DNA from 3 places in the Planococcus sp. PAMC 21323 genome. Region 1 is predicted to be linked to each of the others. Evidence: riboswitches for the same ligand, from Rfam matches in the RefSeq annotation. Region 1 holds a riboswitch; each other region holds the start of a gene.
What was found. A riboswitch is a leader RNA that binds a small molecule or an ion and turns the genes downstream of it on or off. The one in region 1 is predicted to bind S-adenosylmethionine.
Positions count from the first base shown of each region.

Region 2: linked by a shared signal. The riboswitch ahead of PLANO_RS13375 (methionine ABC transporter ATP-binding protein) and the one ahead of PLANO_RS12785 (O-acetylhomoserine aminocarboxypropyltransferase/cysteine synthase family protein) in region 1 are both predicted to bind S-adenosylmethionine.
Region 3: linked by a shared signal. The riboswitch ahead of PLANO_RS02415 (bifunctional homocysteine S-methyltransferase/methylenetetrahydrofolate reductase) and the one ahead of PLANO_RS12785 (O-acetylhomoserine aminocarboxypropyltransferase/cysteine synthase family protein) in region 1 are both predicted to bind S-adenosylmethionine.

Region 1 is NZ_CP009129.1:2,592,678-2,600,066, reverse strand. It holds gene PLANO_RS12810 (EamA family transporter) at 1-432, opposite strand, end outside; gene PLANO_RS12805 (hypothetical protein) at 527-745, opposite strand; gene PLANO_RS12800 (STAS domain-containing protein) at 874-1,893, shown strand; gene pepT (peptidase T) at 1,940-3,157, opposite strand; gene PLANO_RS12790 (glycerol-3-phosphate acyltransferase) at 3,283-3,924, opposite strand; SAM riboswitch class I at 4,058-4,175, shown strand; gene PLANO_RS12785 (O-acetylhomoserine aminocarboxypropyltransferase/cysteine synthase family protein) at 4,271-5,563, shown strand; gene metX (homoserine O-acetyltransferase MetX) at 5,576-6,589, shown strand; gene PLANO_RS12775 (MerR family transcriptional regulator) at 6,670-6,900, opposite strand; gene PLANO_RS12770 (mechanosensitive ion channel) at 7,108-7,389, shown strand, end outside.
Region 2 is NZ_CP009129.1:2,706,273-2,713,661, forward strand. It holds gene PLANO_RS13365 (MetQ/NlpA family ABC transporter substrate-binding protein) at 1-737, opposite strand, end outside; gene PLANO_RS13370 (methionine ABC transporter permease) at 750-1,421, opposite strand; gene PLANO_RS13375 (methionine ABC transporter ATP-binding protein) at 1,411-2,424, opposite strand; SAM riboswitch class I at 2,493-2,597, opposite strand; gene PLANO_RS13380 (carbon-nitrogen family hydrolase) at 2,647-3,435, opposite strand; gene PLANO_RS13385 (pyridoxal phosphate-dependent aminotransferase) at 3,521-4,684, shown strand; gene lepB (signal peptidase I) at 4,755-5,288, opposite strand; gene PLANO_RS13395 (SEC-C domain-containing protein) at 5,515-6,534, shown strand; gene PLANO_RS13400 (DUF421 domain-containing protein) at 6,808-7,326, shown strand; gene PLANO_RS13405 (acyl-CoA thioesterase) at 7,375-7,389, opposite strand, start outside.
Region 3 is NZ_CP009129.1:447,995-455,383, forward strand. It holds gene PLANO_RS02390 (MarR family winged helix-turn-helix transcriptional regulator) at 1-124, shown strand, start outside; gene PLANO_RS02395 (CarD family transcriptional regulator) at 190-699, opposite strand; gene PLANO_RS02400 (hypothetical protein) at 891-1,103, shown strand; gene PLANO_RS02405 (YehS family protein) at 1,218-1,739, shown strand; gene PLANO_RS02410 (hypothetical protein) at 1,924-2,511, shown strand; SAM riboswitch class I at 2,689-2,793, shown strand; gene PLANO_RS02415 (bifunctional homocysteine S-methyltransferase/methylenetetrahydrofolate reductase) at 2,867-4,726, shown strand; gene metH (methionine synthase) at 4,707-7,389, shown strand, end outside.

The DNA of each region.
Region 1 (7,389 bases):
CAAGTCAGTGCCGATAATACCAGCTGCAAGTAGAGTACCTGCAAATAATAAAATTAAAGAAAACACTTCTGTTCTCTTAAGCCATCTTCGATTCACAATACAATCAAGAAACATACCAATCCATGTAAACTGGAAAAGAAGGACAACCGCTAAAGAAGCAGGCAAATAGTTTAATGAATGTGCGTAAACCATACCCGTGACTGCCGTAGAACTACCGGAAAGCACTAATATTTTCCACCCTTTAATTTTGGGCATTTTACGTTGTGTGACAAAAAATAAAAGAGCCGCTAATGCGAACCCAATAAAGTATTGACTAGTAACTGCTTCTGCAGCGGTGAAACCATTTTTCATAGCTACCTTTATAATCGTGGAAAGGACCCCATAACAGCTAGCTGCTACAACGACCATAAGTGGATAAATCCAGTTTTTCATTCGTTTTCACTCCTGTTCAAATGAGAATCATAGCATAAAAAACCCGTAGAGACTAGTCTCTACGGGTTTTTTACTAAACGTTCACTTATGTTGTTTACTCTGGAAATTTTTCTTGACTTGAAGAACTGTCTTTCGAACCACGTTTATCTTTTTCATCTCGTTGCTCTTGTTTTAAGTCTTCCATGGGAATAGGATCGACGTTCATTTCTTCTTTATGCATTTCGGTTAAAGTTTTCTCATCTGTTTTATACTGCTCAGGATTGTCCATAGGAGCCTGATCACTCGGTTTACGGTCGCGCTCTTTTTCTGACATAGAGTACACCTCTTCCTTTTTGTATTATTATATATATTCCTTAAATGAAAATTTTAAAACATGAAGTTTTTACTTAAGAAAATAGCAATTGTGATAAAATAAAATCAATGATCGGGAGGAGCTTTATAATGACTACTAATCCAGCTATAACCGTAGGAGGCTTAAATTTCGAATGGGATTTGGCCAAAGGACGTTTTTTATTTGAAGGACAGGAATCTGTTCTTTTTTGGACATCGACAGCTATGAAAATGTTTTTCGACTCTATAGAAGAAATTTCTGGGGAGGATGCTGCAAATGTCGTGTTAGAATCAACAGGATTTCGTCAGGGTTTAATAGTAGGAGGATATTTTCAGAGCATGGAAGATGTCTCTGTTGCAGAGGCGTCTCAATTGATCACGAACACGTATGCTTCTGCAGGGTGGGGACTAGCAGAAATTAAAGACTTGAATATAGAAGCACGTACGTTAAAAGTACATTTAAAAAACAGCTGGGAGCATTTAATAAATGTAGCACAAGAAAAAACGGAGGGGGGCAGCTTTCTGCCTGCCCATTACGCCGGCATTTTCTCTTCGTTATTCAATGAGAACATTTGGTACAAGATCGTGCATCATCAGCTAGACGGCTTTGAAGAAAGTGTCATTCAATATTTTCCTTCAGAGGAGACTATTGAAAAAAACATTCATCGTTTGTCTCGTTTAAAGGAAGCGGAAAAAATCAATGAACTGGAACGATTGGTAGATGAAAAGACACAGGAACTCAGTGATATGATCAAAGAGATTTCCTCACCACTTATTCCAGTTCTTGAAGATATTGTTGTCGTCCCGCTACTCGGAACATATGATGAGGCGCGTGCAGAGGAACTATTAGTGAAAACTTTGCAGAATATGCCAAAGTATAAATCCAAATACTTAATTTTGGACCTGACAGGGTTAAATACTAATTTCACACAACATGCGGCAATGTTGATTGAAAAACTTGGGTCGACAGCTTCTTTAATCGGCACACAAACCATTTTGGTTGGTATTTCAGCGAAGATGAGCCAGACCATTACAGAGGCATCTATCAATTTATCAAAGTTCGAGTGTTTCCAAACTTTGCAGCATGGTATTCATTATGCATTAGCTCAAAATGGCAGAAGTATTATATAAGAAGAAAAGACGTATTGGATTAGATCCAATACGTCTTTTTTGAGTTTTATTTAGCTGATTTAACAATTTCGATAATGACTTGTGCAGCTTTTTCCATGTTTTCAGCGGAAATAAATTCGTATTTCCCGTGATAGTTTTCGCCGCCTGTAAAAATATTTGGTGTAGGAAGTCCCATGTAAGATAGTTGAGAGCCGTCGGTACCTCCACGAACTGGAACAATATTCGGTTTGATACCTAAAGTAATCATGGCACGTTCGGCGTTGTCGACGATTTCCATAACCGGTTCGATTTTTTCGCGCATATTGTAATATTGATCTTCTATTTCTAAACGAATGGCTTCGTCTCCATATTGTTGCTGAAGTTTTTCTGCAACAGCTTGCATATGGCGCTTTTTCGCTTCAAACTTTTCTTTATCAAAATCACGAATGATATAGCTTAATTCAGCAGATTCCACAGTACCTTCAAAACTATTCAAATGAATAAATCCTTCATAGTTCTCCGTTAGTTCAGGAACTTCATTTTTGGGCATTTCTTGCTGGAATTGAATCGCGACCGTTTGCGCATTTACCATTTTGTCTTTAGCTGATCCTGGGTGAACACTTTTCCCTTGAACAATCAATTTACCACTCGCTGCATTAAAACTCTCGTATTGTAATTCGCCAAGCGGACCTCCATCCATCGTATAAGCGTACTCTGCACCAAAGCGATCAACGTCAAATTTATGAGGACCACGACCAATCTCTTCATCAGGTGTAAAGGCGACGCGAATTTCTCCGTGTTCGATTTCTGGGTGCTGAGCTAAATAATCCATGGCTGTCATAATTTCCGCAATACCAGCTTTATTGTCAGCACCAAGAAGTGTCGTGCCGTCTGTTGTGATCAACGTATGACCGACGTAATTTTTCAAATCAGGAAAATCAGATACGGTCATCTGGATGCTATCGTTTAATTGGATATCTTGGCCATCGTAATGATCGATACGTTTTGGATTGACATTTTTCCCGGTGAAATCAGTCGCTGTATCAACGTGAGCTAGAAAACCAATGACCGGAATTTTTTTATCTGTATTTGCAGGCAAGGTTCCAAAAAGGTACCCAGCATCGTCCATACCAACATCTGTGAGTCCGATACTTGTCATTTCTTTTTCTAGTTCGTGGAGTAAGTCCCATTGCCCCGGTGTAGAAGGTGTTGACTCACTTGTGAAATCAGATTGTGTATCAATTTTTGCATAACGAACAAGTCGTTCAATTAACGATTCAAACATGTATAAATCCCCCTAAAATCAGTCTTGATTCTATTTTAACACGAAGCAAGAAAATTCTGTCGCAAAAGAAAAACGATGCCCAGGGTGGACATCGTTTTAATAACAAAATTTTTTTTGCACTCGTATTAAATAGGTGCTGAAGGTTTCTTCCGAAAAATCGAAGATACTTTTGTTTCATTGCCATTCTTTATTCGCATAATATTTTCACGGTGTTTCCAAATGGCCATTGTGAAAAGAAGAGTAGAGATTACTAGCGGCCAAGATCCAATTGCAGGGACAAATGCTATTACAAAGAAAACTGCATATAACACGAGTACACCAATGACAAGATAGTTTGTTATAAGAGAAACGGCAATCAATAATAATAGGCCAAGTATACCAAGCTTCCAGTCGAGTGCGATCATGACGCCAATAACAGAAGCGGTTCCTTTACCTCCATCAAACTTCATAAAGAACGGGAAATTGTGACCCAAAATAACTCCAGCACCGCCAATAAATAGCATCGTCCATATGAGTTCAGGAGAGAAATTACCTAAACCTAGTAGTAAACGTAACCCTGCAACTGCCGCAAAACCTTTAAAGATATCAATAATAGCAACGAGCAATCCGTATTTCCAACCTAAAACAATAGCGGCATTCGAGGCACCAGAATTTTTGATCCCAGCGTTTTTGACATTCACACCAGATAACAGCTGTGCCGCCAAAGAGCCATGACAACAACCAATTAAATAGCTGATAAAAAATAATAGCAAAATCCAAATAAACATAGCCGGTTCCTCCATTCTATTAATAGATAACGTTTAAAATAGAGTGAGGTTTCAAAATATTTTGATTAATAGGGTTGACAAACAGAAATAAAGTTCCTATACTACAAAACAAGATCAAAAACTAAATTTAATACTCTTATCAAGAGTGGCGGAGGGATAGGCCCTGTGATGCCCGGCAACCAACAGACGATTTTGTCTGGAAAGGTGCTAATTCCTACAGAACCGGAGTTATAGGTTCTGACAGATAAGAGGAGGAAAACTCCGTATATTCGGCCCTCTTCTTAGCGAAGGGGGCTTTTTTCGTCCCCCTTCGCAGTTACAAAACAAAAAATAGGGGGAATGGAAAATGACAAACTTAAAACCAGAAACATTATTATTACACGGCGGACAACAAGTAGATCCAACAACGGGATCGAGAGGTGTACCGGTATATAAAACTACTTCTTATGTTTTTAAAGATACCCAGCATGCACAAGATTTATTTGGTTTGAAAGATGTCGGCAATATTTATTCACGTATTATGAATCCAACAGTTGATGTATTTGAGCAACGAGTAGCTTTACTAGAAGGTGGGACTGCAGCTGTAGCTCTTTCTTCAGGAATGGCCGCAATCGCTTTTTCTATTTTGAACATTGCAGAAGCTGGAGATGAAATCGTAGCGGATAGCAGTCTTTATGGAGGCACTTACAATCTATTTGCAAATACATTGCCGCGTTATGGAATTACGACAAAATTTGTTGATGCGACAAACCCAGAGAATTTTAAAGCAGCCATTACAGATAAAACAAAAGCAGTATTTGGGGAAATTATCGGTAATCCAAGTTTAAATGTTTTTGATGTAGAGAAAGTGGCAGAAATTGCTCATGCACATGGTTTGCCATTATTGATTGATAATACGTTTGCTTCACCATATGGCAGTAATCCTATTGAATTTGGAGCAGATGTTGTCATTCATTCGGCGACAAAATGGATTGGTGGACACGGAACGACAATTGGTGGAGTAGCGGTAGACGCAGGGAAATTCAATTGGGACAATCCACGCTTCCCGAACTATACCGAGCCGGACAAAACTTACCACGGGCTACGTTATGGTATTGATGTACCGAATGCTGCATTTGCGACAAAATTACGTGTTCAATTATTGCGTGACTTTGGTCCATCGTTAAGTCCTGATAGCGCTCATGCATTGTTGCAAGGATTAGAGACTTTGCATTTGCGCATTCCAAAGCATAATAACAATGCTCAAATTATCGCAGAGTATTTAAAACAGCATCCACAAATTGAATGGGTCAATTACCTAGGCTTTGAAGATCATCCATCTCATCAAATTGCGAAGAAATACTTGAAAAACGATGGTTATGGATCGATTGTTAACTTCGGTATTAAAGGTGGACGAGAAGCAGGACGCAAAGTAATCGACAGCATTAAGCTTTGGTCCCATGTTGCCAATGTTGGCGATGCAAAGTCACTTATTATCCATCCAGCATCTACGACTCATCAACAATTAAACAATGATGAGCTGAAATCATCAGGCGTAACAGAAGAGCTAATCCGACTCTCTGTCGGATTAGAAAATGCTGAAGATTTAATCGCTGACTTAGAGCAAGCAATACAAGTGACCGTGTTAGAAAAAGTATAAGGAGGAATCGGCATGAAAAAAGTATCCATTGGCTCGTTAACCCTGGACTCAGCTAAGACGATAGAACATGTAGAACTTGCATATGAACGTCTCGGAGATAAAGGTGCTCCTGTTATTCTGGTTTGTCATGCGCTGACTGGTGATCAATATGCAGTAGGCACAGAGCAAAATCCGGGCTGGTGGGCAGGGATGATAGGTCCAGGGAAACCAGTGGATACAACTATTTTTCAGGTGATTACTTTTAATGTATTGGGTGGTTGTCATGGATCAACCGGTCCTATATCGATAAATCCTATTACAGGAACTCCCTACAATGCAGAGTTCCCAACATTAACAATACGGGATATGGTCCGAGCGGAATATGTAGCATTAAAAAAACTGGGCATCGAAAAGGTAGCTGGGGTAATCGGTGGATCTCTTGGTGGGATGAAAACGCTAGAATGGGGGAGAATGTATCCTGAATTTGTCGATGCAATACTTCCGCTAGCCGTAACGCCGTATTACAGTGATTATGGAGTAGCCTTTAATCATATTGGGATAGTGGCTATCGAAAATGATAAGGAATATAACGGTGGAAATTATAAAGATGCTAGTTTGATCAAAGGATTTGAAGTAGCTAGAATGGCAGGCATGGTCACTTATCGCAGCGGCAATATGTTCAATAAACGGTTTGAACGAAGCGATAAAGATGGCGAATTTAATGTTCAGTCATATTTAAATTATCAAGGAAAAAAATTAGCAGGTCGTTTTGATGCGAATAGCTATTTAATATTGTTAAAAGCCATGAACACCCATGATATCAAAGATGCGATTATAGAAGTTCCCGTTTATTCTTTATCTTTTACCCATGATTTACTTTATCCGAATGAACTTATGGTTCCTTGGCTTGAAAAACAAACGACTGCAGCTTGGAAAATCATTGAAACCGATTTTGGACATGATGGATTTTTGATAGAGTTTGAAAAATGGGGAGGTTTTATAGAAGATAAGTTAAAAAGTCTTTTAGTACCAGAACTTATCCAGTAAACAAATTTATTGAAATTACGTACGGAGAAGATGACATACAAAAGCATCTAGGACATACCCGTCCTAGATGCTTTTATTAGTTAGTCTTCATCTTTTATATCTACGTCATCCGGAATCGGCGTAGCACGCCATTCTTCCAAAGCTAATTTAGCCTCTTCCAATTGTTGAAAGTGCGTGCCGAATTGAGAAGTGTTGATCATGTATTGCTCCCCGTCATGGACTGCGCGAATGCGGCCTTCTAACACGTAACGGTCGACTTGCTCTTCAGGCATGGATAAAAAAGCTGCAGTTTCCTGGACTGTCATATACATAGGATCGCCTCCTCTTTTCTTTTAATTATAATAGAAGAAGATCGTTAGCTCAAACCATTAATATCCTGATATTAATAGTGATATTTTATGTTTTTATCTAATTTATCAATTAATTTCCTACAATTTGGCTTCTAGGAGTTTAGCTTCATAGAAGTAAGGGGATAATAATAGTAGAATGCGAAAAAAAAACAAAAGGAGGACGAATTTATGAATGACATTGGCAACTCTTTCAGAGGAGTCGGAAATACGATCATTGACTACATTCCAAACGTTTTAGGGGCATTATTATTATTACTAGTCGCATGGATTGTTGCAACGGTTGTACGAGCTATTTTCACTAAAGGATTGAAAAAAGCAGGTGCAGATCGGGCCATGGTCAAAGGACATATGGCTAAAACAAAAGAAGATGCAGATAACATACTGGATTCTATAGGGAAAATTCTTTATTACCTAATCTTCATTTTGTTTATTCCAAGCGTTTTGCAAGCT
Region 2 (7,389 bases), 110 kb from region 1:
CCGATTATATCGTTCGCTAATTCACTATCTTCATTTTCTGCTTTAACCGCTACTAAATTACGGTATTGATCAGGCATATTTTCAAGTGCTAATGCATCCAATAAATCCATTTCAGCTGCTAATGCAAAGTTTCCAGGAACCGCAGACAAGTCAGATCCTTCAACTGCACGTGGCAATTGTCCAGCTTCGATTGGTTGGAACACGAGATTTTTTTTGTTTGTAATAACATCTCTTTCTGAAATTTTTAAATCATCTACTTCTGGGTCTACTTCGACTAGACCTTGATCTTCGAGAATCTGTAAAGCACGCGCTGCGTTAACTGGATCGTTGGGAATGGCGATAGTTGCGCCGTCTTCGATATCTTCTAACGTATCAAATTGATTTGAATAAATGCCCATTGGTGCTGTTGGCACAACAATTAAGCCCGACAAATCCATATTGTTTTCTTTTGAAAAATTCTCTAAGTAAATGCTGTGCTGGAACAGGTTAGCATCAATATCGCCGCCATCAAGTGCGATGTTTGGCTGAATGTAATCGCTGAATTCTACTAGTTCAACTGTATAACCTTTTTCTTCAAGACCAGGAACGATGGCTTGTTTTAACATATCGCTATAAGGCCCTGCTGTAGCTCCTAGTTTAATATCTTTTGAAGGTTCTTCTGTTGTTTCGTTTTCTTCACTACCGCATGCTGCTAAAGCCAATGCACTTGCTGCTACAATTAATCCAAATTTTTTCATGTCATTCTCCCCTTATCGTTTATCTATCGCTTTCGCTGTATAGTCTCCTGCTTGTTGAATTACTTGAACCAGTACGATCAAAATAACGACCGTGACAATCATGATGGTGTTATCGTATCGATAATAACCAAAGCGAATGGCTAAATCGCCTATACCTCCGCCACCTACAACACCAGCCATAGCTGAATAGGCGACTAAGCTAATGATGGTTAACGTAATCCCTTGTACGATACTTGATTTTGCTTCAGGAAGTAACACGTCTTTAATGATCATCCATGGTGTAGCACCTACTGCAATCGCTGCCTCAATTACACCTTTGTCAATTTCACGAAGTGAGTTTTCTACAATTCGAGCAAAAAAAGGAATAGCTGCAACAGATAAAGAAACGCTTGCGGCAACTGGACCAATTGTTGTTCCTGTGATTAATTTCGTTAGCGGAATAAGTGCCACTAACAAAATGATAAAAGGAATGGAGCGTACAATGTTTACAATAAAGCCCACCACTGAATTTACTGGACGATTTTCTAGGAACAAACCTCGATCTGTTATAAACAATAAAATGCCAAGTGGCAATCCAATAATCAGTGACACCGATAGCGAGATGCCGATCATCATCAATGTTTGGAAAAATGCTGTTTGTATTTCTGGCCATAATTCAATAATTCGTCCCCATTCAATTCCCACTCGATATCACCTCCACGATTGCCGCTCTATTTTCTAAATACCGCAATGCCTCCATAACTTCCATTTCAGCGCCTTTCAACTCCATAATAAAGACGCCAAGTGGTCGTTCTTGAATATACTCGATAGCTCCGTGTAAAAAGTTGCCTTTTACCGAAAAGTTCTGCAACATATCGGAAATAACGCCTTCGCCTGCTACACCACCTTTAAATAGCACTTTCACTAAAGTTCCTTTAAATTCTTTCAAAATATGTATTGGAACATTAAAGGATACGACACTAGAAATAAATTCTTTCGTTAGCTCCTTTTGAGGATCTGCAAAAATATCGTATACTTGTCCTTCTTCAATGACTCGTCCGCCTTGCATAATAGCCATTCGATCACAAATTTCTTTTACAACATTCATCTCGTGAGTGATTAACACAATGGTGATGTTCAATTTCCGATTAATTTCTTTCAAAAGACGCAAAATGGATAAAGTCGTATTAGGATCGAGTGCTGATGTTGCTTCGTCACATAACAAGACTGCTGGATTATTTGCTAATGCCCGTGCGATGCCAACTCGCTGTTTTTGACCTCCACTCAACTGTGCCGGGTAAACGTCTCGTTTATCAGACAAGCCAACCATTTCTAGCAGTTCTTCTACACGTGTTTTAATCTCTTTAGAAGGTGTACCAGCCGCCCGAAGTGCAAAAGCGATATTGTCATAAACCGTCTTTTGACTAATCAAATAAAAATGTTGGAAGATCATACCGATTTTCAATCGTGCTTTTCTTAATTGATTGCTGCTCAACTTAGTTAAGTCTTTGCCATCGACTACGACACTGCCAGAGCTTGGTCGCTCAAGCAAGTTGATACAGCGAATCAGTGAACTTTTCCCAGCTCCTGAATATCCAACAATCCCAAAAATCTCACCTTTTCTGACTCTAAGTGAAACCTGATCTACTCCAGTAACGGTGCCGTGTTTCGTTATGTACGTTTTCGTTAAGTTCTCAATATGTATCATAGCTTCCCCCTAGCAACAAAAAGATGCCTCTTTCATCAAGAAAGAGGCATCGAAAAGTTTATTTTCTCGACTTATCTTCCGGAACGCTTTCACATTCCGCAGGACTTGGCACCTTCCCAATTGGGGGTTGCCGGACGTCATAGGGCCTACCCCTCGGTCTCTCTTGATAAGTTAGTTTATTAGATTGGATTTTATATTACAGACATGTTTTCAAAGTGTCAATTAAATTTTGAATGTTTCGTATAATTTTTCTCGACGATCGTCAAAGACCGGGATTCGTTTGCGGACTTCTTCAACTTCTTGTAAATCAATTTCCGCATACCCTATGCCTTCTTCTTTTTTCATGTCTAATCGAATTTCTCCCCAAGGAGCTATAACCATCGTGCTGCCACCAAATTCGTTTTTGGGGTCACTGCCAATACGGTTAACTGCAACGATAAAGCATTGGTTTTCAATTGCACGTGCTTGCAACAGAATACGCCAATGATCGATTCGAGCTTCTGGCCATTCTGCAGATACGAATATAAGCTTCGCATCGTTTAACGCCTGTGCACGAATCCACTCAGGAAAACGAATATCATAGCAAATAACCCCACCATAAACGACATTATCCAATTTAAATGTACCGAGAGTATCTCCTTCTTCTAAATGAATGTGTTCATCCATTAATCCAAAACGATGCGCTTTGTCATATTCAGAAACAAGCTCACCTTTTTTATCGACGACATACATCGTATTATAAAAACCATTATTTTTCTCTGTTGAAACAGAACCTCCAACAATGTTTACTGACTTTTCTTTTGCGAAGCTTTTTAACATCTCCACTGTTCGGTTTGTACTGTCCGCTAACGTATCAAGCTCTGTTAACGCATAACCTGTATTCCACATTTCGGGTAGAACAATGGTATCTGCCCCATTTTCAGCAGCTTCCGCTAAATAGTTCAATACTTGCTGGTAGTTCTTTTCTGGTTCCCCAAATACAATATCCATCTGAACACATGCAACCTTCATATTCTCTCCTCCAGTAGACAAGATAACCTAAATTCTATAAGATTCGGAGTAGAAGTGCAATTATTTCGAAAATGAGGAGAATTATATGGACTTTTCTAACCGTTTACAAAATTTACCCACTCAATTTTTTGCATCCCTCGTTGCAAAAACTAGCAAAGCCGTCGCGGAAGGACGCGATGTCATTAACCTTGGACAAGGCAACCCTGATCAGCCGACACCCGGCCATATCGTTAAAGCATTGCAAACTGCAGTGACAGATCCCAAAACACATAAGTACTCACCCTTTCGTGGAATTTCAACTTTGCGACAAGCTGCAGCAGATTTCTATAACCGCGAATATGGCGTCGAGATAGACCCTGATTTAGAAGTCGCAATTATGTGTGGAACCAAAATTGGTTTAGTGGAATTGCCATTAGCATTGCTAAATCCTGAGGACCTCTTATTGTTACCAAACCCGGGCTATCCTGATTATTTATCTGGCGCCCCTTTAGCAAATATTGATTTTGAACTGATGAAATTAAATCCGCAAAAAGGCTATTTGCCAAATTATGAAGAGTTATCTGAAGATATTTGCTCCCGTGCAAAATTAATGTATTTAAATTACCCAAACAACCCTACTGGTGCAGTAGCCACCAAAGAATTTTTTGATGAAACTATTGCTTTTGCAAAAGAAAATAATATTGCTATTGTTCATGACTTTGCTTATGGTGCTGTTGGTTTTGAAGGCAAAAAACCTGTTAGTTTCTTACAATCTGAAGGCGCAAAAGAAGTGGGCATTGAAATGTATACTTTATCGAAAACTTACAATATGGCTGGCTGGCGTATTGGGTTTGCTGTTGGGCATTCGAAAATGATTGAAGCGCTAAACTTAATTCAAGATCATTTATTTGCTGGGTTATTCCCCGCTGTGCAACTTGCTGCAGCAGAAGCTTTAAACGCCGATCAGCAATGCGTGGATGATTTAGTAACTCTCTATGAAAAACGTAGAAATGTACTTGTCACAGAGTGCGCCCGTATTGGGTGGGAAATAACAGCTCCACAAGGCTCGTTCTTTGCTTGGTTACCTATTCCAACAGGTTTTACGAGTGTTGGATTTGCTGATTACCTTCTTGAAAAAGCTGATATCGCAGTCGCTGCCGGCAGTGGTTTTGGAGATGGTGGTGAAGGCTTTATCCGTGTTGGATTGCTTGTTGATGAAAGCCGTATTGTTGAAGCATTAAAACGAATTGAGAAACTCGAGTTATTTTAAACAGCAAAAGACAGCTTCCCGTTTTTAGAGGAAGCTGTCTTTTGTTATCTATGAGATAAATAGAATGGGTTTATTCGACAATACCGATATGTTCAAACGGGGAAATTCGAACTTTCACTTCCCCTACAATACTCTTTTCAGAAATAAATCCTAAAACTCGAGAATCGGTACTGTTCAAGCGATTATCTCCCAACACATAATAAGATTCCGCGGGTACAGTAAATTCTTTTAAATCCTCTGTTAGTCGTAGCATTCCCATTCGCTTTGCTGCTTTTAAGTTTTTTTCTAAATAAGGCTCGACTACATTTTCTCCATTTATATACAACTGATCATCGTTCATGGAGATAACATCTCCTGGAATACCAATTACTCGCTTAATAAAATTAACGCCATTTGGTGCAGTAAAAACAATCATATCAAAATTTTCTATTGAATAAATTTTTGCTAAGACGACTTTGTCATTTTCTTCAAATGTAGGCATCATCGATTCTCCATGAACGGCTACTGGTTCAAACAGAAAATGCCGTGATAGTAGGACAATAAGCACCGTAGTTATGATGACCCGCATCCAGGACATAGATTCTTTTACAGGATCTTTATACACCTTGTCTCCCCCTATTATCCTTTAATATCTTTATTATAATACGGCTTGTGCTTTGTGCCTACTATATGGGATTGCGTTGAAAGTACGACTAGATCTTCGGATGTGTTAAACTTTTTCTAGTGTATTATTTTCGTTCTGCGTATTGGAACTACAAGGTCTGAATCGTCAGACTTTTGAGCCCTTCGCAATTTTATGTTACACTCAATAAAAAATGTAGGTGATTAGAATGGTAGGAAGAAATGATCCATGCCCATGCGGTAGTGGCAAGAAATACAAAAAATGTCACGGAAAACAAGAAACTGTATCTATCAACGATTTGGTTAATGAAGAACTATTCAAAGTACGTCAACAGTTCTTCTCGGAAAACCCAAATCAGACACATATTACTGAATTCCGTGAGTTACAACAAGAATGGCAGCCCCATTTGATGAAATCAATGGCTGAAAACGATGCACAAGCATTTGTTATTGAAAACTTCTTGTTCATGAAAAAACCTGAACTATGGGAAGAATTTCTTGATAAGCAAGTTGAACTTGCTCAACGTCCAACAACAAAAGAAGTACTTGAAAATTGGAAAGACGTAAAAGTATTCCTTGGACAATATGTTAAAGGAGATACAGAGAAGGCTCAATTCACAGATGTTTTCACTGGTGAAACTCTTGAAATGGTCGATCAACCGCCAACTGATATGGAAAATGGACAAGGCTTATTAGCAATTCTACTTCCAGATTCACGTGTTGGTGAAAAAGGCGTTCTATTCTTGAACGGCTATTTAACAGTTGTTGGAGAGTTTACTCCATTCTTCGAACAATTAAAAGAGCAAATTGCTGCTGAAAATGCTTCACAAGACGAAAGCTATTTACGCGATAACTACTTAACCATTGTTGAGAAAATCGTTAAATATTCGACAGGCAGTGTAGAAGAAAGCATCAAACTTTCTCCAGAACATGACGCTGTTATGGCTGAACTTGATAAGCATATTGAGAAAGCTGATTTTGATGAAGAAACTATTGACAATATCACAAGTATTTTAAATAGTTATCTAGTAAGCCAACAACCAACTGTCCAAAAACCTGAAGCTCTTGTATCAGGATATTGGAGATTCTTGCAGGATCATGAATTGGTAAAAGGCCCGATGCTATCTTCAAAAGACTTGAGTGAAAAATTTGGCGTATCTTCAAGCACTATCTTGAAACGTTCTAAAGAATTCAGCGCTTATTTCGAAGAATTATTAGCTAAAAAATAAAAATATTTCAATATAACAACAAAAAGAGTAGCCGGGGGGCTACTCTTTTTTGTTTGTTGATAACTTTAAAGGGAATTATAAAAGAAATCGGTGTAAGAGTGTAAAACCGCTGTCCATAAGTAAAACTCTCTATTTTTATCATCTTATACACATTAAATCTATCTATTTTGTGTGCTATGTGGATAAGTTTTTCGAATTTTATTAATTTTATTGCAGAAAAGAAACTTATTAACATGTGGACAATTTCATTAAATATAAAAAAGGAGGATAAATATGTTCGAAATTACGCTTAGCAGTTTTATACGGATTGTTACAGTCGGTTTTTTAGCTTATGTAGGACTTGTTATTTTACTTCGGGTTTCAGGCAAAAGAACGTTAACTAAATTGAATGCCTTTGACCTAGTAGTTACGGTAGCTTTAGGCTCTACGCTCGCTACCATATTACTCAACAATAGCATAAGCTTACTTGAAGGAATGACTGCTTTTGGATTGCTTATCGTACTACAATATTTAATGACTATTTTTTCTATCCATTTCGATTGGTTTAACAATCTTATTAAATCAGAACCACGCCTCTTGTATTTAGATGGAACTTTCTTAAGAAGTTCTATGCGCAAAGAACGAATCACGGAAATAGAAATTCTTCAAGCCATTCGAAATACAGGATTTGGATCTACCGAAAAAGTAAAAGCGGTTGTACTCGAAACAGATGGCAGTTTATCAGTGATTAGTAGCGAAACAGGCAATGCTTTAGAAAATGTTAACTCGGAAGTAGATGGGAACGAGACATAATTTAATCCGTATAAGAAAAAGTGCATGGATTTTACTCCATGCACTTTTTTATGGTCTAGGTGG
Region 3 (7,389 bases), 1.1 Mb from region 1:
TGAAGTGTGTCATGAGAAACACGAAATATTGAAACAGCGGCTAGAAGTTCAAATCGCTAATAAAATTGGTGCCGATCAATTGAACATTTTGAAAGATATGTTGAAAGCTGATTGGGGAATTTAATAAACACTAAAAAACGTTTCACTTTCTCAAAACTTGAGAAAGTGAAACGTTTTTTGTTTGTAAGATTAATTAACTGCCTGCGGTTGACCATCTGTAATCAAATCGTTAATCATTTGATTGACCTCTTCAAAACTGGTATCGAGCGCATGCGCAAGTTCTTTAAAAAGAATGATTTGGGTATTATTCAAAAGTTTATAATCATGAGCATAAAAAGACTCTTTTTGAATTTGGGTATCAAATTTCTTGCGTAGCAATCCATTAATTACGCCTGCAATTTGCATACGGTCACCTGACTGGATTTTCTTAGGTTGTGCTTTTGGATTTTGTAGAATTTCAGCTTCTACTTCGGGTTGCTTAAACACTTCAATAATTTCAAGTGCTTCATCTCTTTGAAGAAGTTTTAGCATAACAACCTTATCGTTACCGACAGGTGTACTAATTGTTACTAAGGTATTCTCCAAAGGCTGCAGTTGGTAATACTGCTTTGTGACGTCTGAAACCGTCATATCGTAAATATCGTTAATTTTACAAAGGCCGTGGGTGGAATAAATAATATGATCTCCAATAGCGAACATCTTTTTTCCTCCTCAAATGAAACTCATCTAAGACCACTATAACACACTATCTTAGAATTGTAAACTCGGTTGACAATTATGGAATAGTTTAGAAGCTGGTAGAATATAGGTCTTAAGAAGTTTGAAAACACGTAGAAAGGGAATAGATATAAAGTATTAGTTTTGCATTGTCAAAACGGAGGTAGAACGAGATGAAGAGTATAGAAGAAGCCAAGCAATTGATTATTGCTGAGAAGCTCAAACATTACAATGAACGGTTAGCAGATATTGAGCGAGATTTAAATTTTTTCTATAAAGAATCGATAGATGATGAAGAGTCATTAAAGATTATTCAAGAATTGAAGAATAACGTAGAACGTTTAAAAATAAGAAAAAATAGAGAAACAAAAGAGACAGTCATGTGAGGCTGTCTTTTTTGCTGCCTTTAAGAAACTGAAGGACGAGAGAAGTTATGCTATTATTAGGACAGGATTTAATGTAGATCATAAAGATAATTGAGAGCAACAGGAGGAATTTAGATGGACAATAATGATTTATTGATCCGATTGCGCTATGCATTGGATATAAAAAATAAAGACATGGTCGATATTTTCAAATTAGGTGGCATCGATCTGAGTAAGGAAGAAGTACTGAAGGTGCTGACGAAGACTCCTGAAAGCGATGAAGATGAAGACGACAGCATTTGGATTGATCATGAAGATAATGATGATTACATCAAAGCGGAAGATTCTCTGTTTGAATCGTTTTTAAATGGCTTTATAATTTTTAAAAGAGGTCGTCAAGAGCCAAAACCTGGACAACCTGAAGTTCCGTCATTGACCAATGAACGCTCGAATAACTTACTATTGAAGAAAGTGAAAATCGCTTTACAGCTAAATAGTGAAGACATGTTAGAGGTTTGGGATTTAGCAGGAGTTACCGTTACAAAAGGCGAGCTAGGTGCCTTACTTCGAAAAGTCGGACATAAAAATTACCAAGAATGTGGCGATCGTTATGCTCGCAACTTCCTTAAAGGATTAGCAATCAAATATAGAAAATAACAATATATCCCCATTAGCCTACAGTATCGGTTAATGGGGATTTTTTATATTGGAAAATAAGACTTTTTTATGGACAAAAAGAACTATCACTTTTGTGTAAATATGATTATGATAGAGAGAAGTAATCACAGATGGATACAAAGGGGATAGCGAGATGAATTGGTTGCCGAGGAGAAAGAATAAGGTGACAGCTTTTTGGGAGTGGTTTGTTGCTAACGAAGAATCGTACCTTCAACTAGACAGTACGGGCGGAATCAAACTGCTTAACCAGTTGGAAAAGAAGTTGCAGAAAGTAAATCAGCATTTAGTTTTTGAAATGGGTGAGCCTCGTAAGGGCAGTAAGCCTGAGTTTGTTATTAGTGCAGATGGCATGGTCGAAGCATTTGATGATGTGATTGAATTAGTTAAGCAAGCTCCTCAACTTAGTTTTTTTGACGTTGTCGCTTTTCGTCAACAACAAGCTGAAGAAATTTCAATTTCATATGGTGATATCGAATTGGGATGGAATGACCTTTTTTGTACATGCGAAAAAGATGAAAACAATGGTGAACTGGACTTGATTCTTTATATTAAAGACTTTAACGAAGAAAATGAAGACGAATTTGTCTCGGCTGCTTTTATTTTATTGGATTCAATTATTGGCGAGTACAATGTGGGAATGCATATTGGAGAAATCGAGTTTACAAACTACGAAGGTCAGCCCAACGTCCGGCCTGTAAAAGAACTGCAAAGTTTGTTTATTACCGATCAAGTAACGGAATGCGGAATATGAAATGAAAAGTCGGTTCAGATAAAATTCTGAACCGACTTTTCATATTTGTTCCACATAGAGTTGTATTAAAATAGATATTTTAAATTTAACAGAAAGTTCATTTTTTTTAGATAAATTCTCTTGACCTGGTCAAAAGATACCTGTACTATACTAAGAATACTAAAACTGAATAGTGAATCTTTATCGAGAGAAGTTGAGGGACTGGCCCTATGAAACTTCAGCAACCAGCCGAAAGGTAAGGTGCTAAATCCAGCAGGCAAGAAATTGTCTGACAGATGAAAAGGAACGAGTTTGATATCGTAAAGCCTTCTTTTTCATGAAGGCTTTTTTTGTTTATATAAAGGGGGGTTAATAGATGGGTTTACTAGATGAGTTGAAGACAAGGATTTTAACAGCAGACGGTGCTATGGGAACATTACTATATTCGTACGGCATTGAGTATTGCAACGAGGAGTTGAATTTACAACGCCCTGAAATTGTAGAGAAAATCCATCTCGATTATATTAACGCCGGGGCAGATATTATCCAAACCAACACGTACGGGGCGAACGCACTAAAACTAGCTCGTTATGGATTAGAATCTCAAGTTGCAGAAATCAATAAAGCCGCGATCGATATCGCAAACCGAGCAGCGACACCGGGTGGACAATTTGTTTTTGGCACGATTGGCGGCATTCGAGGAATTCGAAAAAGTGATGCCAGTTTGCAAGAAATCATTGCCATGGTTGACCAGCAAGCAAACCAATTATTAGAAGGCGATCCACATGGATTATTGCTAGAAACCTATTACGATTTTGAAGAACTTGCAGCTACGGTGAAACACTTGAAAACCATCACAGACACCCCGTTAATTGCTCAAGTGTCGATGCATGATCCGGGGATTTTGCAAAATGGTATGACATTAAACGATGCGCTTCACCAACTAGAAACGCTCGGAGCCGATATCGTCGGAGTCAATTGCCGGTTAGGTCCTCACCATACGATTCAAGCATTTGAAGAAGTGACTTTGCCTGAGAAAGCTTTCTTGTCAGCTTATCCAAATGCCAGCTTGCTAGATGTGGAAGACGGGCGAATTGTATATGAATCAGAAGCAGATTATTTCGGACGTGCCGCTTTATTGTTACGAGAAGAAGGCGTTCGATTAATTGGTGGCTGTTGTGGAACAACGCCGAAACACATCGAAGCAGTAAAAAAACATTTAGGTCAGCTAAAGCCGATTGTTCATAAAATAGTAACTGAGAGAAAGCCGATTGTCATTCGAGAAGCAGAAGCTTTAGCAGTAACCCCGCTTCATGAAAAAGCGAAAACCGAACGAACGATTATTGTGGAACTCGATACACCACGTCATTTAGATGTTGAGAAGTTTCTCGAAGGTTCAGTTGCATTAAAAGCAGCGGGTGTCGATGCTTTAACAATGGCTGACAATTCACTTGCTTCACCGCGTATTAGCAATATGGCGATGGGTTCGATTTTAAAACATACAGAAGATATTCGTGCACTTGCGCACATTACATGCCGCGACCGTAATTTAATTGGATTACAATCGCATTTAATGGGGCTTGATGCACTTGGCATACACGATATACTCGCTGTGACAGGTGACCCGACTAAAGTGGGGGATTTTCCAGGAGCGACAAGCGTTTATGATGTGTCAAGTATGGAACTGATTCAATTAATCAAAAAGTTAAATGAAGGCATTTCATTTTCTGGGAAGTCGTTACGGAAAAAAGCCAACTTTTCTGTTGCTGCAGCGTTCAACCCGAATGTCCGTGTGCTTGACCGAGCTGTTGCAAGACTCGAAAAGAAAATCGACAGTGGCGCAGATTATTTTATTTCGCAGCCGGTTTATACAAAAGAGAAAATAATCGAAATTTACGAAGCGACAAAACATATAGAAACACCCATTTTTATTGGCGTAATGCCGTTAACCAGTATTCGCAGTGCAGAATTCCTGCACAATGAAGTACCAGGTATAAAACTGTCAGATGATGCATTGGAGCGGATGCGTGCATGTGGTGATGACAAAGACCTGGCAACTGCAGAAGGCATTCAAATTGCGAAAGAATTAATTGATACAGCAGCCAAATTATTCCATGGAATTTACTTGATCACACCTTTTGTTCGCTACGATATGACCGTAGAATTGATTCATTATATTCGTCAACTAGATCAACAGAAAGAGAGCGATCACAGCCATGTCCAAGCATCTTATTGAACAACAACTCGAAAAAAGAATATTGATTATTGATGGAGCCATGGGGACAATGATTCAAAATGAAGATTTATCTCCGGAAGATTTTGGCGGAGAAGAGTTTGATGGCTGCAATGAGTACTTGAATATCGTACGACCAGATGTTATCCAAAATGTGCACATCGCTTATCTTGAAGCTGGAGCGGATATTCTTTGCACCAATACGTTTGGGGGTACACCAATTGTATTGGATGAATACGGAATCGGTGACCAAGCAGCTGACATTAATAGACGTGCAGTTGAAATTGCGAAACGAGCGACTGCAGAATTTTCAACACCTGAATGGCCTCGATTTGTAGCGGGTGCGATTGGGCCAACGACGAAAACCCTATCTGTTACAGGTGGAGCTACGTTTGATGAGATGCTGGAAAATTTTTATGTGCAGGCGAAAGCATTAGTTGAAGGCGGCGCCGATTTAATTTTATTAGAGACGAGTCAAGATATGTTAAATGTTAAAGCCGCAACGATTGGAATTAACCAAGCGTTTAAAGAAACAGGGATTGAATTGCCGATTATGGTGTCAGGAACAATCGAGCCGATGGGGACAACGCTTGCCGGACAAAGCATTGAAGCTTTTTACATTTCCATTGAACATGTCAAGCCTTTATCGGTGGGATTAAATTGTGCGACGGGTCCAGAATTTATGACTGACCACCTTCGATCGCTGTCAGAGCTATCGGACGGCTATGTGAGTTGTTACCCCAATGCCGGCTTACCCGACGAAGATGGACATTATCACGAAACGCCAGAATCGCTTGCGAAAAAATTGCGCGGTTTTGCGGATAAAGGTTGGTTGAACGTTGTCGGCGGTTGTTGTGGGACAACACCTGCACATATTCGAGCGGTTCGCCTGGCGATGGAGGGATTGCCACCGAGAAAGCCGGATCCTGTCGAACATGGTCACGTGGTTTCCGGGATTGAGCCTTTGCAATACGATGAAACGATGCGTCCTTTGTTTATCGGAGAACGGACAAATGTAATCGGTTCTCGTAAGTTTAAACGATTAATCATAGATGGGAAATTTGAAGAAGCCGCTGAAATTGCTCGTGCTCAAGTGAAAAACGGGGCACATGTTATTGATATTTGTTTGGCGAACCCTGACCGTGACGAAGTTGAAGACATGACTCATTTCATGAAAGAAGTCGTCAAAAAAGTAAAAGTGCCACTGGTTATTGATTCTACGGACGAAGAAGTGATTGAAGTGGCATTGAAGTTTTCACAAGGAAAAGCGATTATCAACTCGATCAATTTAGAAGATGGGGAGGAACGATTTGATGCGGTAATGCCGCTTGTGAAAAAATACGGAGCGGCCGTTGTGGTTGGGACGATTGATGAAGTAGGGATGGCTGTAACACGGGAACGGAAACTCGAGATTGCAGAACGCTCTTATGATTTGCTAGTTAATAAATGGGGGCTCGCACCAGAAGACATCATTTTCGATCCACTCGTGTTCCCAGTCGGAACGGGCGATCAACAATATATCGGTTCTGCAGTTGAGACGATTGAAGGCATTCGTCTCATTAAAGAAAAGCTGCCGCGTGCGTTAACCATTTTAGGGGTCAGTAATGTTTCATTCGGCTTACCTCCGGTCGGTCGTGAAGTATTAAATGCCGTGTATTTATATCACTGCACACAAGCAGGTTTGGATTATGCCATCGTCAATACGGAAAAGTTGGAGCGGTACGCGTCGATTCCGAAACAGGAAATCGACATGGCTAATGAATTACTGTTTACGACAACAGATGAGACACTAGCTGATTTTACAGCTTTTTATCGTGATAAGAAAAAAGAAAAAACCGAAGACGACATCCCAAAAACGGTACCGGATCGCTTAGCTTACTATATTATAGAAGGAACAAAAGAAGGCTTGATTCCAGATTTGGAAAAAGCGTTGGATATGTACGATGAACCGCTTGATGTCATCAACGGACCTTTGATGAAGGGAATGGCCGAAGTAGGTCGCTTATTTAATGACAATCAATTGATCGTGGCTGAAGTGCTACAAAGTGCTGGCGTCATGAAAGCAGCAGTTTCATTCCTTGAGCAGTTTATGGAGAAAAAAGAAGACGATTCCGGAAAAGGAAAAATCGTTTTAGCTACTGTAAAAGGTGACGTTCATGACATCGGCAAAAACTTAGTGGAAATCATTTTGAGCAATAATGGCTTTAAAGTTATTGATGTCGGCATTAAAGTGACACCAGCAACCTTGATTGAAGTAATTCGAAAAGAAAAGCCAGACATGATTGGTTTGTCCGGGTTACTCGTTAAGTCAGCGAAGCAAATGGTCATCACCGCACAAGATTTTAAAGAAGCGGGCATCGATGTACCGATTTTAGTAGGCGGGGCGGCCTTATCTAGACGCTTTACAGAAACTAAAATTTCAGCAGAGTACGATGGACCGGTTATTTATGCGAAAGACGCGATGCAAGGCTTAGACTTGGCAAACCGTTTACAAAATGGAGCTGGAAAAGCGGAATTGCTGTTAGAGTTGGACGCACAGCAAGAGAAACGCCAAGCGTCTGAAGCCGTGCGAGCTGCAAAACCCGCTGTAGCAGTTGCTGAAAAACCAGTAAAAACAGTACGCGAAGACGTCACGGTTCACGTGCCGAACGATTTGCGTCGTCACG